DNA from 2 places in the Streptomyces sp. NPDC086777 genome. Region 2 is predicted to be linked to the other one. Evidence: riboswitches for the same ligand, from Rfam matches in the RefSeq annotation. Region 2 holds a riboswitch; the other holds the start of a gene.

Evidence for each region. Region 2 has a riboswitch for S-adenosylmethionine ahead of AB0472_RS22305 (putative leader peptide). Riboswitches for the same ligand answer to the same signal wherever they lie in the genome.
Region 1: linked by a shared signal. The riboswitch ahead of thrC (threonine synthase) and the one ahead of AB0472_RS22305 (putative leader peptide) in region 2 are both predicted to bind S-adenosylmethionine.

Annotation. Positions count from the first base shown of each region.
Region 1 covers NZ_JBFBJI010000007.1:141,955-149,152, forward strand. Annotated here, with positions in the region: gene AB0472_RS12800 (glucosyl-3-phosphoglycerate synthase) at 1-890, opposite strand, end outside; SAM riboswitch class I at 1,048-1,201, shown strand; gene thrC (threonine synthase) at 1,220-2,503, shown strand; gene AB0472_RS12810 (ubiquitin-like small modifier protein 1) at 2,560-2,835, shown strand; gene AB0472_RS12815 (cold-shock protein) at 3,304-3,510, shown strand; gene groL (chaperonin GroEL) at 3,906-5,528, shown strand; gene AB0472_RS12825 (NADH:flavin oxidoreductase) at 5,821-6,948, shown strand; partial or broken gene AB0472_RS12830 (TetR/AcrR family transcriptional regulator) at 7,141-7,198, shown strand, end outside.
Region 2 covers NZ_JBFBJI010000015.1:140,089-147,286, forward strand. Annotated here, with positions in the region: gene AB0472_RS22290 (ABC transporter permease) at 1-99, opposite strand, end outside; gene AB0472_RS22295 (ABC transporter permease) at 96-1,055, opposite strand; gene AB0472_RS22300 (ABC transporter substrate-binding protein) at 1,059-2,678, opposite strand; gene AB0472_RS22305 (putative leader peptide) at 2,900-3,016, opposite strand; SAM riboswitch class IV at 3,052-3,166, opposite strand; gene AB0472_RS22310 (DUF427 domain-containing protein) at 3,310-4,125, shown strand; partial or broken gene egtA (ergothioneine biosynthesis glutamate--cysteine ligase EgtA) at 4,410-5,689, shown strand; gene AB0472_RS22320 (beta-galactosidase) at 5,917-7,198, shown strand, end outside.

The DNA.
Region 1 (7,198 bases), on a different contig from region 2:
TCGGTGTCCACGGAGTACGTGCGCGGTTCGAAGCCGTCCTCGCCCCGCTCGAACTGGGTGAGGGAGGGCCGGATCAGGTGGCCGCGGGCCAGCCGGAGCTGGGCCGTGCGGTAGATCGCGGCGGACATCCGGCCGAGGGCCTGGCCGTCCTGGTGGCGGTGCTTGCGGACGCCGACGTCGACCTGGGCGAGGGCGTCCAGGCCGGCCAGGTGCAGGGCGTCGACCAGCATGCCCAGTTCCACGCCGTAGCCGACCGGGAAGGGGAGCTGTTCGAGGAGCGAGCGGCGGGCCGCGTACTCGCCGCCGAGCGGCTGGACGAAGCCGGCCAGCTGCGGCCAGTGCATGTTCAGCAGCGGGCGGGCCATCAGCTCGGTGACCCGGCCGCCCTGCCCGGCGGCGCCGCCGAGCGGACGGTCGTACATCGCCTTGACGAGGTCCACGCCGGGGTCGGTGAGGAGCGGGCCGACGATGCCGGTGACGAAGTCGGAGGAGAACTCCCGCAGGTCGGCGTCGACGAAGCAGACGATGTCCCCGGTGGTGACCAGGAGGGAGCGCCACAGGACCTCGCCCTTGCCGGGGACGGCGGGGATGCGGGGCAGGATCGCGTCGCGGTGCACGACGCGGGCGCCGGCCGCGGCGGCCACGGCCGCCGTGCGGTCGGTGGAGCCGGAGTCGACGACCACGATCTCGTCGACGAGCGGCACCTGCTGCATCAGGTCGTGGCGGATGATCGCGACGATGTCGCCGACGGTCTCCTCCTCGTTGAGCGCGGGCAGCACGACGCTGACCGTCTGCCCGGAGGACCGTTTGGCGGCCATGACGCGGTGCAGGGGGCGATCGGTTACGGACCAGGAGCGGGTGGCCAGCCAGCGCTCGACTTCTTCCAGCACGGTCAGCGGCTCCTCACTGTCACGGCCACACGACGACGTGTGATCCATCTCGCGGTACGGACGACTCTCTCAACTGTCCTGGCCTTCGGTTACAGTCTTGAACAACGCCGATGACCATCGCATGTCCTGGGGTCACCCGGCGTTGACAACCGCATACCGCTCATCCAGAGGGGCAGAGGGAAACGGCCCGTTGAAGCCCCGGCAACCCTCCAGTCGGTACTCGTAGATCACTGTCGATCAGCGCGAGGCTCCCGGCTAGGGAAGGTGCCAAATCCGTCTCACGACGAGATGCGTCGTGAGGAAGATGAGGAGAAAGGGCCTCGCCTCACATGGCTGTGCAGACTGTTGCAAGCACCACGGATTCCACCGTCGACCTCGGTCCCGCCGCCGCCCTGAGCTGCCGCGAGTGCGGTCACCGGGTACCGCTCGGCCCGGTGTTCGCCTGCGAGGAGTGTTTCGGCCCGCTGGAGATCGCGTACGACTTCTCGGCCTACGACGCCGAGGAACTCCGCAAGACGATCGAAGCGGGTCCCGCGAACATCTGGCGCTACGCGCCGCTGCTGCCCGTCCCCGCGGACGTGGCGACGAAGCCGAACATCAACCCCGGCTGGACCAAGCTCGTCCAGGCCGACAACCTGGCCAGGGAGCTGGGCGTCACCGGCGGCCTGTACGTGAAGGACGACTCCGGCAACCCGACGCACTCCTTCAAGGACCGCGTCGTCGCCCAGGCCGTCGAGGCCGCCCGCGCCTTCGGCTACACCACCCTCTCCTGCTCCTCCACCGGCAACCTGGCCGGCGCGGTCGGTGCCGCCGCCGCCCGGGCCGGCTTCCGCTCCTGCGTGTTCATCCCGCACGACCTGGAGCAGGGCAAGGTCGTCATGGCCGCGATCTACGGCGGCGAACTCGTCGGCATCGAGGGCAACTACGACGACGTGAACCGTTTCTGCTCCGAGCTGATCGGCGACCCGGCCGGCGAGGGCTGGGGCTTCGTCAACGTCAACCTGCGGCCGTACTACGCGGAGGGCTCCAAGACCCTGGCGTACGAGATCTGCGAGCAGCTCGGCTGGCGGATCCCGGACCAGCTCGTCATCCCGATCGCCTCCGGCTCGCAGCTGACGAAGATCGACAAGGGTCTGCAGGAGCTGATCAGGCTCGGGCTCGTCGAGGACAGGCCGTACAAGATCTTCGGTGCCCAGGCCGAGGGCTGCTCGCCGGTGTCGGTGGCGTACAAGGAGGGCCACGACGTGGTCCGGCCGCAGAAGCCGAACACCATCGCCAAGTCGCTCGCCATCGGCAACCCGGCCGACGGGCCGTACGTCCTCGACATCGCACGGCGCACCGGCGGTGCCGTCGAGGACGTCACCGACGAGCAGGTCGTCGACGCCATCAAGCTGCTCGCGCGGACCGAGGGAATCTTCGCGGAAACCGCCGGCGGAGTGACGGTTGGAGTCACCAAAAAGCTCATTGAGAATGGGTTGATTGATCCGGCGAAGTCGGTCGTTGTACTGAACACCGGTGACGGACTGAAGACGCTGGACGCGGTGGCGGGGACCGGACTCACCGCGACCATCCGCCCGAATCTGGAGTCTTTCCGCGAGGCCGGGCTCGCCTGAGTCCCCCGAGAAATAGGGCGGCGCCCGGAGGTGCCGCCCGGACCGGAGGTAAAAACGTGAGCGTCACCGTTCGCATCCCCACCATCCTGCGCACCTACACCGGTGGTCAGGCCGAAGTCGCCGCCGAAGGGGCCACTCTCGGCGAGGTCATCTCGGACCTCGAGAAGAACCACACCGGGATCTCCGCGCGGGTTCTGGACGACCAGGGCAAGCTGCGCCGGTTCGTCAACGTGTACGTCAACGACGACGACGTCCGCTTCGAGCAGGGCCTGGAGACCGCCACCCCGGACGGCGCAGGCGTCTCCATCATCCCGGCCGTCGCCGGCGGCTGACCTGCGGCCCCGCTTGACAGGCTGATCGAATGACCGAACATTACCTTCGGTAACGCCGGTCACCGACTGTTCATCCGATTGCCCCCTCCGTGAGAGAAGCGGAGGGGGCAATTCTGTGTGGTTGAGCGCGGTACAGTTGGGGAACACGGTCCCGATCTCCAGGTCGGGGGCCCCGTATTCGATACCGCGAGCCCGACAAGAAGTAGCCAAAGTGCGCGGGTTATATGCGGCTTTTGTGGCCTTTATGGGGCCCGACTTGCCCTGAATTCGGCCGAATTCTTGCTACATTCCGGACCCCTTCCGTCCAGAATTCTCGTCCGATTGACCTGTTGCAGACGGCAGTTGGACAGATACATTCAGCCGCGGTCGACGCGTTCCGGCGCACGCCCCCAACCAATGGGGGGTGAGGTCTGACCCGGATCCGCGAAGTGTGGATCTGTGCAAGGGCCAGTAATAGGGGAGTTAGGCATGGCTCAGGGCACCGTCAAGTGGTTCAACGCGGAGAAGGGGTACGGCTTCATCGCGGTCGACGGTGGTGCGGATGTATTCGTCCACTACAGCGCGATTCAGATGGACGGCTACCGCACCCTGGAGGAAGGTCAGCGGGTCGATTTCGAGATCTCGCAGGGCCAGAAGGGGCCGCAGGCGGACATGGTCCGGCTGGCGACCAGCTGAAGCACGCGCCGACTGACAGCGACGTTCTTCTGTACTTCTTCGAAGGGCTCGTGCCTCCCGGGGCACGAGCCCTTCGGCATGCCCGGGCGCGAGCCCTTCGGCATGCCCGGGGAGGGCCGGCCTCCGGGGCCGATCCCCGGGAGGCGCTTGCTCCCGCCCGCCACCCGACCGCCACCCCTCAACGAGCACTCGCTTCGCGAGCGCGCCTTGCACTCTCGATGGGCGAGTGCTAATCATTGGCGTTAGCACTCTGAAGGTGAGAGTGACAAAGAAGGACCGGGTCGGTGAGGCCCGCAGACCGGGTGGGGCAAGGAACCCACGGGTCGGCGAGCCGTCCGTCGCGGGCGCGGGCGCGGTCCGAAGACTCACCCCCAGTCCTGGAGGGACCACTTCACATGGCCAAGATCATCGCGTTCGACGAGGAGGCGCGGCGCGGCCTTGAGCGCGGTATGAACCAGCTCGCCGACGCCGTCAAGGTCACCCTCGGCCCCAAGGGCCGCAACGTCGTCCTTGAGAAGAAGTGGGGCGCCCCCACGATCACCAACGATGGTGTGTCCATCGCCAAGGAGATCGAGCTGGAGGACCCGTACGAGAAGATCGGCGCCGAGCTGGTCAAGGAAGTCGCCAAGAAGACGGACGACGTCGCCGGTGACGGTACGACCACCGCGACCGTGCTCGCCCAGGCCCTGGTCCGCGAGGGCCTGCGCAACGTGGCCGCCGGTGCCAACCCGATGGCCCTGAAGCGCGGTATCGAGAAGGCCGTCGAGGCCGTCTCCGGTGCCCTGCTCGAGCAGGCGAAGGACGTCGAGACCAAGGAGCAGATCGCCTCCACGGCCTCCATCTCCGCCGCCGACACCCAGATCGGCGAGCTCATCGCCGAGGCCATGGACAAGGTCGGCAAGGAAGGCGTCATCACCGTCGAGGAGTCCCAGACTTTCGGTCTGGAGCTGGAGCTCACCGAGGGTATGCGCTTCGACAAGGGCTACATCTCGGCGTACTTCGCCACCGACATGGAGCGTATGGAGGCGTCCCTCGACGACCCGTACATCCTGATCGCCAACTCGAAGATCGGCTCCGTCAAGGACCTGCTCCCGCTCCTGGAGAAGGTCATGCAGTCGGGCAAGCCGCTGCTGATCATCGCCGAGGACGTCGAGGGCGAGGCCCTGTCGACCCTGGTCGTCAACAAGATCCGCGGCACCTTCAAGTCCGTCGCCGTCAAGGCCCCGGGCTTCGGCGACCGCCGCAAGGCGATGCTGAACGACATCGCCATCCTCACCGGTGGCGAGGTCATCTCCGAGGAGGTCGGTCTCAAGCTGGAGAACACGACCCTCGACCTGCTGGGCCGCGCCCGCAAGGTGGTCATCACCAAGGACGAGACCACCATCGTCGACGGTGCCGGCTCCACCGAGCAGGTCCAGGGCCGGGTCAACCAGATCCGCGCCGAGATCGAGCAGTCCGACTCGGACTACGACCGCGAGAAGCTCCAGGAGCGCCTGGCCAAGCTCGCCGGTGGCGTCGCCGTCATCAAGGCCGGTGCCGCGACCGAGGTCGAGCTCAAGGAGCGCAAGCACCGCATCGAGGACGCCGTTCGCAACGCGAAGGCGGCCGTCGAGGAGGGCATCGTCGCCGGTGGCGGCGTGGCCCTGCTCCAGGCCTCCCAGGTGTTCGAGAAGCTGGAGCTCGAAGGTGACGAGGCGACCGGCGCCCAGGCCGTGAAGCTCGCCCTGGAGGCCCCGCTGAAGCAGATCGCCGTCAACGCCGGCCTCGAAGGCGGCGTCGTGGTGGAGAAGGTCCGCAACCTCACCCCGGGTCACGGCCTCAACGCCGCGACCGGTGAGTACGTCGACCTGGTCGCCGAGGGCATCATCGACCCGGCGAAGGTGACCCGCTCTGCCCTGCAGAACGCCGCCTCCATCGCCGCGCTGTTCCTCACCACCGAGGCCGTCATCGCCGACAAGCCGGAGAAGGCCGCCGCGGCCGCTCCGGGCGGCATGCCGGGCGGTGACATGGACTTCTGAGCCTGACGGCTCGGCAGCTCCTACGCAGCACCGAGGGCGGCACCCCCTGTTCGACGGGGGGTGCCGCCCTTCGGCGTCTCCGCGGCTGAACCCGGGTTTCGCCGGCACGGAAGTGGGTTGGCTCAAGCGGGAGTTGTCGGCCGGCCGGGATGCCGGGGCTCGTGTCCTGGGTCACCCGGCCGCCCGCGCGGGAGCGGGAATGGGTGCGACCGGGCAGGCCGTTGTGCACACACGTACACTCGATGCGCGTGCACATACCGGCCGGTAAGACCAATTCATGAGGAGCCCTCACATGACCGTCACCACGCCCCCCGCCTCCCGCGCGGCAGAGATCCTCGCCCGTCCCATCGCCCTGAACGGGCTCACGGTCCCCAACCGGATCGTGATGGCGCCGATGACCCGCCAGTTCAGCCCCGGCGGCGTCCCCGGCGAGGACGTGGTCTCGTACTACGCGCGCCGGGCCGCCGCCGGTGTCGGCCTGATCGTCACCGAGGGGACGTACGTCGGTCACGACTCGGCCGGGCAGAGCACCCGTGTCCCGCGGTTCCACGGCGAGGAGCAGCTGGCGGGCTGGGCGAAGGTCGCCGAGGGCGTGCACGCGGCCGGCGGCACGATCGTCCCGCAGCTGTGGCACGTCGGCATGGTCCGCAAGCAGGGCCAGCCGCCGGTCGCGGACGCCCCCGCCGTCGGCCCCTCCGGCATCCGCCTGGACGGCACCGAGGGCGAGGGCAGGGCGATGACCCGGCAGGACCTGGACGACGTCATCCGCGCGTTCGCCGAGGCCGCGGCCGCCGCCGAGCGCATCGGCTTCGACGGCGTCGAGCTGCACGGCGCCCACGGCTACCTGCTCGACCAGTTCCTGTGGGCGGGCACCAACCGCCGCACCGACGCCTACGGCGGCGACCCGGTCGCCCGGACGAAGTTCGCCGCGGAGATCGTGGCCGCGGTACGCGACTCGGTCTCCCCGGAGTTCCCGGTCGTCTTCCGCTACTCCCAGTGGAAGTCCGACAACTACGACGCCCGCCTCGCCCAAACCCCGGAGGAGCTGGAGGCGATCCTCACGCCACTGGCCGCCGCCGGTGTCGACGTCTTCCACGCCTCCACCCGCCGCTACTGGGTGCCCGAGTTCGATGGCTCCGACCTCAACCTGGCCGGCTGGACCAAGAAGCTCACCGGCAGGCCCACCATCACCGTCGGCTCCGTCGGCCTCGACGGCGACTTCATCAAGGCCTTCGCGGGCGAGGGCTCCCGGACCAGGGGCATCGACGACCTCCTCGACAGCCTGGAGCGCGACGAGTACGACATGGTCGCCGTCGGCCGCGCCCTCCTCCAGGACCCCGAGTGGGCGGCGAAGGTCCTGGCCGGCCGCACGGACGAGCTCACGTCCTATGAAGCGGCGGCGCTCAAGACGCTCAGCTGACTCCGTCCCTTCGCGCTCCGGCCCTGGCCGTGATACCCGGAGGAGACGAGCAGACGGCTGTGGAAGGGGTACGAGTTCGGCCCGTCCTCGCTGCCCGGCTGACGGCCCGGGGCCGAGGAGGGCCGGCGGGGAGACACCCCCGGATCACCGGTGCCGCGCGCTCCTGTTCCCCGCGTGACAGGAGGCGAGGGCATATCCACGGCAAGGCCGGACGGACGGGTCGAACGGGGGAACCGGACACGGCGCCTGG
Region 2 (7,198 bases):
GTCGGCAGGCCGGCCGGGCCCCCCGGGGGATCGGTTCCCGGCCGGCCGGGCGAAGCCGAGGGCGGCCTCGGCCCGGTCGTCGACAAGGCTCTGGCTCATGCGAAGCTCCCCCTTCTGTCCGAGGTCACCGCGATGCGCGGGTCCAGCAGCGGACAGACGAGGTCCACCAGCAGGTTCGTCGCCACGAAGATCAGCGCGCCGAACACCACCACCCCCTGGACCAGCGGGATGTCCTGGGTGGTGACCGCCCCGGCGGTCACCCGGCCCAGGCCGTCGCGCGAGAACACCGTCTCCACCACCACCGAACCGGCGATCAGCTGCCCGACCAGGAGGCCGACGACCGTCAGCGCCGGCAGCGACGCGTTGCGCAGCGCGTGCCGCAGATGCACCCGCCGGCGGCCGGCCCCCTTGGCTCGCGCGGTCTCCACGTAGGCCTGGTCCAGCGCGGTCAGCAGGCTCTTCGCCAGCACCTGGGCGACCTGCGCGCCGGTCGGGATCGCCAGCGTCAGGGCCGGCAGCACCAGACCCCTCGGTCCGTCGTTGCCGAACGCCGGGAACCAGCGCAGCTTGAACGAGAACGCCTCCACGAGGAGCAGCCCCACCCAGAACGTCGGGACCGACACCCCGAGCGGGGGCAGCGACAGCAGCAGCTGCCGCAGCCACCGCCGCGAGGTGTAGGTCGCCACCACCGCGAGACCGCCGCCGAGGACGACTGCCAGCAGCAGCGCCGCACCGGTCAGCTGGAGCGTCTGCGGCAACGCGTCGGCCAGCGTGGAGGTCACCGGGCGGCCGGTGGAGACCGCATCGCCGAAGTCCCCGCGCACCGCCCGGCCCAGATACTCCGCGTACTGCACCGGCACCGGCTTGTCGAAGCCGTACTCGTGGCGCAGCCCGGCGAGCTGGGCCGGGTCGACCTGCCCCGAGTCCATCCCGGCCCCGGCCATCGCCGAGACCGGGTCACCGGGCAGGAGGTCCAGTACCAGGAACGACACCGTGTAGGACGCCCACAGCACCCCGACCGCCTGGGCCAGCCGTTTGATCACATAGCGGCGCATCCGCTACCCGACCCAGGTGTCGTGCAGCTGGACGCGGCTGCCGGAGTCGAATTCCAGGTCGTGCACCCTGTCCGAGACGCCGAGCTGGGTCTGGAGCTCCACCACCGGCACGTTGTACGCGTTCTGCACGATCAGCTTCTGCGCCCGGGCCACCAACTGCCCACGCTTCGCGGTGTCCGTGGTCGCGGCCTGAGCGGACAGCGCCGTGTCCAGCGAACTGGCGGGCAGATGGTAGAAGTTGCCCAGCCGGGAGGAGAAGGAGCTGCGCAGGATGTCCGGGTCGGCGCGGGTCACGTTCCCCCACACCACGTCGAAGTCGCCCGACTGGAGCGTGGTGGCGAACTGGGTGACCGGGAGCTGCTTGAGCACCACGTCGATCCCGACGGTCTTGAGCTGCTGCTGGACCAGCTCCAGCGCCGGCTGGTTGGTGGCCGCGTTGGGGAACCAGGTGACGGTCAGGCTCAGCTTCTTGCCGTCCTTGGCGCGGATGCCGTCGCTGCCCGCCTTCCAACCGGCCGCGTCCAGCAGCGACTTCGCCTTGGACGTGTCGAGCGCGAGGTCCGCGGAGAGGTCCGTGTAGTCGGGCGTGGTGTGCGCCAGGACGCTGGTCGCCGGCCGGGTGCCGGTCGGGAAGACCGTGTCGGCGATCTGCTTCCGGTCGACGGCGGCCGAGATCGCCTGCCGGACCTTCGCGTCCTTCAGGAGCGGACGCGCGTTGTTGAGCCCGAGGCCGAACACCACACCGGGGTTGGCCCGGCTCAGCAGGCCGACCGGGCCGCCCTCGAGCGCCGCCTCGTTGGCCTTGCCGACACTGCTGATCGCGTCCACCTGTCCCGACCGGAGACTGCCGGCCCGCACCCCCGCCTCGGGCACGACCTTGAACACCAGCTTGTCCAGGTAGGCCTCGCCCTTCTTCGACCACAGGGCGGAGCCCCAGTCGTACCCGGTGCGTCTGCCCAGGGTGATCGACTGGTTCTGCACGTACTGCCGGAGCACGAACGGCCCGGACCCGACCACCCCGTCGCTGCACTTCCGCTGCGGGCTCCGCTTGACGCTCGCCGAGGACTCGATGCCCAGCGAGTGGGTCGAAGTGGCCTGGAGGAACTGGGCGTTGGGCTGCTCGAAGGTCACCTTGACGGTGAGCGGATCGACCACGGTGGTGCTCTTGACGCCGCTCAGGTAGCCCTCGGCGAGGGTGCCCAGGGCGCCGAGGCCCGGCACCGCGTCGAAGTTGTCCTTGACCACCTGCGCCGTCAGCTTCGAGCCGTCGCTGAAGGTGACACCCGACCGCAGGTGGAACGTGAACGTCGTCGCGTCGGAGCTGATGTCCCAGCTCTTGGCGAGCCACGGCACGATCCTGCCGGTCTTCGGGTCCTGGTCGGTGAGGGAGTCCACGATCTGGCGCACCGAGTAGATGGTGTCGTTGCTGCCGACCTGCTGCGGGTCCATGCAGCCCGCGTCGGAGCCCACCGCGAAGGTCAGGGTGCCGCCCGCCCTCGCCCGGCCGCTTCCGGAGCCGGAGCCGTCGTCGCCCGAACCGCACGCGGTCAGCAGGACGCTGGTGGTCAGGAGCGCGGCCAGGGGCGCCCATCGGAAGGGTCTGAGATCCGGAAGTGCAGTCACGGAGGGTCTTCTCCTACTCGTGTCACCGCGGCACGACCACGCACGTACGCGCGCGGGCATGACGGTGTGTGCGGCCCGGGCGGTTCGCCTCCGGCCGGGGATGCGCTGTGCTGACAGGGGAGTTCGGCATGCGGACGACACCGGGAACCGGTGGCGGGGGAGAGGACGGCGCGAAGGTGCCGGGGCCGGCGACGGATGTCAGCCGGCGGCGGCCGGGCCGGTCAGGCCCGACAGAGGCAGCTGGTCGAGCGCTTCAGATCGATGTGGCGCCGGCGCGAGAGCCGGGAGTACGCCGTGGCGTCGGCGGGGGAGGTGGCCGGGTCGTCGCTGTGTCGCATGCCGGTCCCTCCCCTTCTCCGGCCCCGGTCACGGGGCCACGCGCTTGCGGGAATTCGTCGGTGATCCCGCCGGGCTTTCACCTGGAGCACCCCACCGCGCGGGAGGGTTGCCGGTCAGCGAGCCAGGGCCTGACGCTGACACTCGATGCCGTTGGCGATGCTACGGAGCGGTTTTGTCGTACGTCAATGCCGTACCGTGACGCCCGTCCGGGAGAACGGGGTCGTCGCCGGCCTGCTACGACCGCCGTACCCCGCTGCTCACGACCGCCGTACCCCGGCAGGAGGAGGTGCTCGTGACCACGTCCCCGAACGCGCGAGCCGTGCGGACCACCCCGGAAGGCCTCCGGTGGGAGCCGAGCGAGCGCTGGGTACGGGGGCGCACGGGCGAGGTGACCGTCGTCGACAGCCGGCACCCCGTCCTGGTCTGGGAGCCGGGCGTGCCCGTCCCGCTGTACGCCTTCCCGCGCACCGAGGTCCGCGAGGACCTGCTCCGCCCCGCGAAGAACCCCCCGACGGGTACGCACACCGGCTCCCGCGTCTTCTACGACCTCGACATCGGCGGCGAACTGCTGGAGAACGCCGCCTGGACCTTCCCGGCCGCCGACCTCGCCGACCACATCGCCTTCGAGTGGTTCCGGCGCGTGGGCCGGGGCCTCGACCACTGGTACGAGGAGGAGGAAGAGATCTTCGTCCACCCCCGTGACCCGCACAAACGGGTGGACGCGATCCCGAGCAGCCGCCACGTGGTGGTGGAGATCGACGGCACGGTCGTCGCGGACACCCGCCGTCCCGTGCTGCTGTTCGAGACCGGCCTGCCCACGCGCTACTACGTGCCGCGCGAGGACGTCCGCCTCGACCTGCTCGAACCCACCGGCCACCACACCGGCTGCCCCTACAAGGGCACGGCCGAGTACTGGTCCTGGCGCGGAGAGTCCGACGTGCCCCCGAACGTCGTCTGGAGCTATCCGGACCCGCTGCCCGCGGCCGGCGCGGTCAGGGGACTGCTCGCCTTCTACGACGAGGCCGTCGACATCACCGTCGACGGCGAACGCCGGGAACGCCCCGTCACCCACTTCACGCGGACGCTCTCGGAGCGACCGCGGCCCTGACGGGACCTCGCGTGTCCGTCCGTGACGCCCGGCGGACCGCGGCGCGCCTGCCCGTGGCCACGTCGGAGACGTCACCGCGGACGCGGTCCCCGTGCACGCCGCAGGGGTCCGCGGCCCCGGGTCCTGGCGCGTCGCCGGACAAGGGGTGCCGAATGGCCGGTCGTCCGGAAAGTGCGCTCTTGTCGTGACGGGGCGGGACGGCGGACTCTGGCAGCAAGGCACAGCGCCACGCGTACCGGACGTCGGATCCCCGACGGCCCTGAGGCGGCTCAGGAGGCTCCCGGATGTCTGTTTCACCGGAGTGCGGCGTCGGCGGTCCCGCTGTCACCGAACGGCAGGCGGAGGCGCTGGTCGAGGGGGTCTGCTTCAAGACGGGCCCGCCCCGCAGCGTCGGCGTCGAGGTGGAGTGGCTCGTCCACCGGGAGCGCACGCCGCACGACTCCGTCGGCCGGGAGGAACTGGCCGCGGCCCACGCCGTCCTGCGCACCCTGCCACTGCTGTCGGGGCTCAGCGTGGAGCCCGGCGGCCAGGTGGAACTCAGCTCCCGGCCGGCCCCGTCGCTGGCCGTGTGCGTCGCCGAGGTCTCCGCCGATCTGCGCGCGGTGCGCACCGCACTGCGCGAGCACGGTCTGGCCCTCGCCGGCATGGGCGTCGATCCCTGGCAACGGCCCCGCCGTTTCCTGCGGGAGCGCCGCTACGACGCGATGGAGGCCTGCCTCGACCGGACGGGCCCGGCGGGGCGCACCCTGATGTGCACCTCGGCCTCCGTCCAGGTGTGCCTCGACGCCGGACGCGAGGAGCCCGGCGTCCTCGGATTCGCGCGCCGCTGGTGGCTGGCGCACCACCTGGGCGCGGTCCTGTCGCGGCGTTCGCGAACTCGCCCATGGCCGAAGGCCGGATCACCGGCTGGCTGTCCACCCGGCAGCTGATGTGGGCGGAGCTCGACCCGGGACGGGCCGGCGGCCCCTCGCTGGCCCAGGATCCGCGGCACGCCTGGGTCCGGAGGGTCCTCGACGCCCCGGTGATGTGCGTACGGCGGGACGGCCCCTGGGAGATCCCGGACGGGGTGAGCTTCCGCGCGTGGACCCGCTCGCGCACCATGCGCCCGCCGACCCACGCGGACCTCGACTACCACATCAGCACCCTGTTTCCGCCGGTCAGGCCGCGCGGACACCTGGAACTCCGCATGATCGACGCACAACCCGGCGACGACGGGTGGATCGTGCCGCTCGCGGTCGTCACCGCCCTGTTCGACGACCCGGACGCCGCGGTGACCGCACACCGGGCGGTGCGGCCCCTGGCCGAGCGGGCCGCCGGGACCCCGGCACCGCACAATCCACTGTGGACCGCCGCGGCCCGCCACGGTCTCGCCGACCCGGAACTCCGGCGTGCCGCCGGGACCTGCTTCGCCGCCGCCCTGGACGCGCTGCCGCGCCTGGGGGCGAGCACCGGGGTCGTGGACGCCGTCGCCGCGTACGCCGACCGGTACGTCCGACGCGGCCGCTGCCCGGCCGACGACGTCCTCGACCGGGCGGCGGCCGCGGGGCTCCGACCGGAACGCTGAGGATCGCCACGCTGTTGCCCCGTCAGGCCCCGGCAGGGACCACTTCACGGCCTGACGCCCGCTCCGTCGGCCGGCCGAGGGCGGACCCGCCACCCACGGGTCCGTCTCGCCGCCGAACACCTCGACTGTGCTCCCCCGCCCCATTGTGTTGAGCCTTGCACCCCCTTACTGTTCGACTTTGCCCGAGTCTGTTTGGTGTTGATTGCTCAGTCGGTCTGGAGGCCGCGGTGCGGAGTGATCGGATCGGTTCGGAGGCTGCGAGACCCGGTGGGCGCCGATGGTGGCGGCCCGTCCTCGCGGCGGCGGCGACCATCGCCCTGGCGGCGGGCATGATCGCCCCCGCCGCGGCGGCACAGGACGTCGGCGGGCAGGCGCCCGCCGCGCCCGCCGCGGCCGCCGCGGCCCCGCAGGCCCACACGGTGAGCCTGGACGGCTACTCGTTCCTCGTCGACGGCAGGCGGACCTACCTGTGGTCCGGCGAGTTCCACTACTTCCGGCTGCCGAGCCCGGACCTGTGGCGGGACATCTTCCAGAAGATGAAGGCCGCCGGCTTCAACTCCACCTCGCTCTACTTCGACTGGGGGTACCACTCGCCGAAGCCGGGCGTGTACGACTTCAGCGGGGTGCGGGACGTCGACAAGCTCCTCGACATGGCCCAGGAGGCCGGGCTCTACGTCATCGCCCGCCCCGCGCCCTACATCAACGCGGAGGTCGACAGCGGCGGCCTGCCCGGCTGGCTGACCACCAAGGCCGGGAACAACCGCAGCGACGACCCGCGGTTCCTGAAGTACGCGGACGAGTGGCTGACGCAGATCGACCGGATCATCGCCCGCCACCAACTGACCAACGGCACCGGGTCGGTCATCGCCTACCAGGTCGAGAACGAGTACTACAACGGCTCGGCCGCCGGCCGCTCCTACATGCAGCACCTGGAGGACAAGGCCCGGGCCGACGGCATCACGGTCCCGCTGACCGGCAACAACAACGGCACCTTCAACTCCGGTACCGGCGCCCTGGACGTCGACGGCCCGGACTCCTACCCGCAGGGCTTCGACTGCTCCAACCCCGCGAAGTGGAACGGTGTCCCCGACATCAGCTACGACCACCCGGCCGGAAAGCCGCTGTACTCACCGGAGTTCCAGGGCGGCGCCTTCGACCCGTGGGGCGGCCCGGGCTACGACAAGTGCGCCCAGCTGATCAACGACCGGTTCGCGGACGTGTTCTACAAGCAGAACATCGCCGTCGGCACGACCGCGCAGAGCTTCTACATGACCTACGGCGGCACCAACTGGGGCTGGCTGGGCATGCCGGAGAACTACACGTCGTACGACTACGGGGCCGCGATCCGCGAGAACCGGCAGCTCGACCCGAAGTACTACGAGGACAAGCTCATCGGGTACTTCACGCAGTCGGTCGCTCCGCTGACCAAGACCGAGGCGATCAGGGCCACCCCGCCGGACGACTCCGCCGTCGTCGACACCGCCCGGATGAACCCCGACACCAGGACCC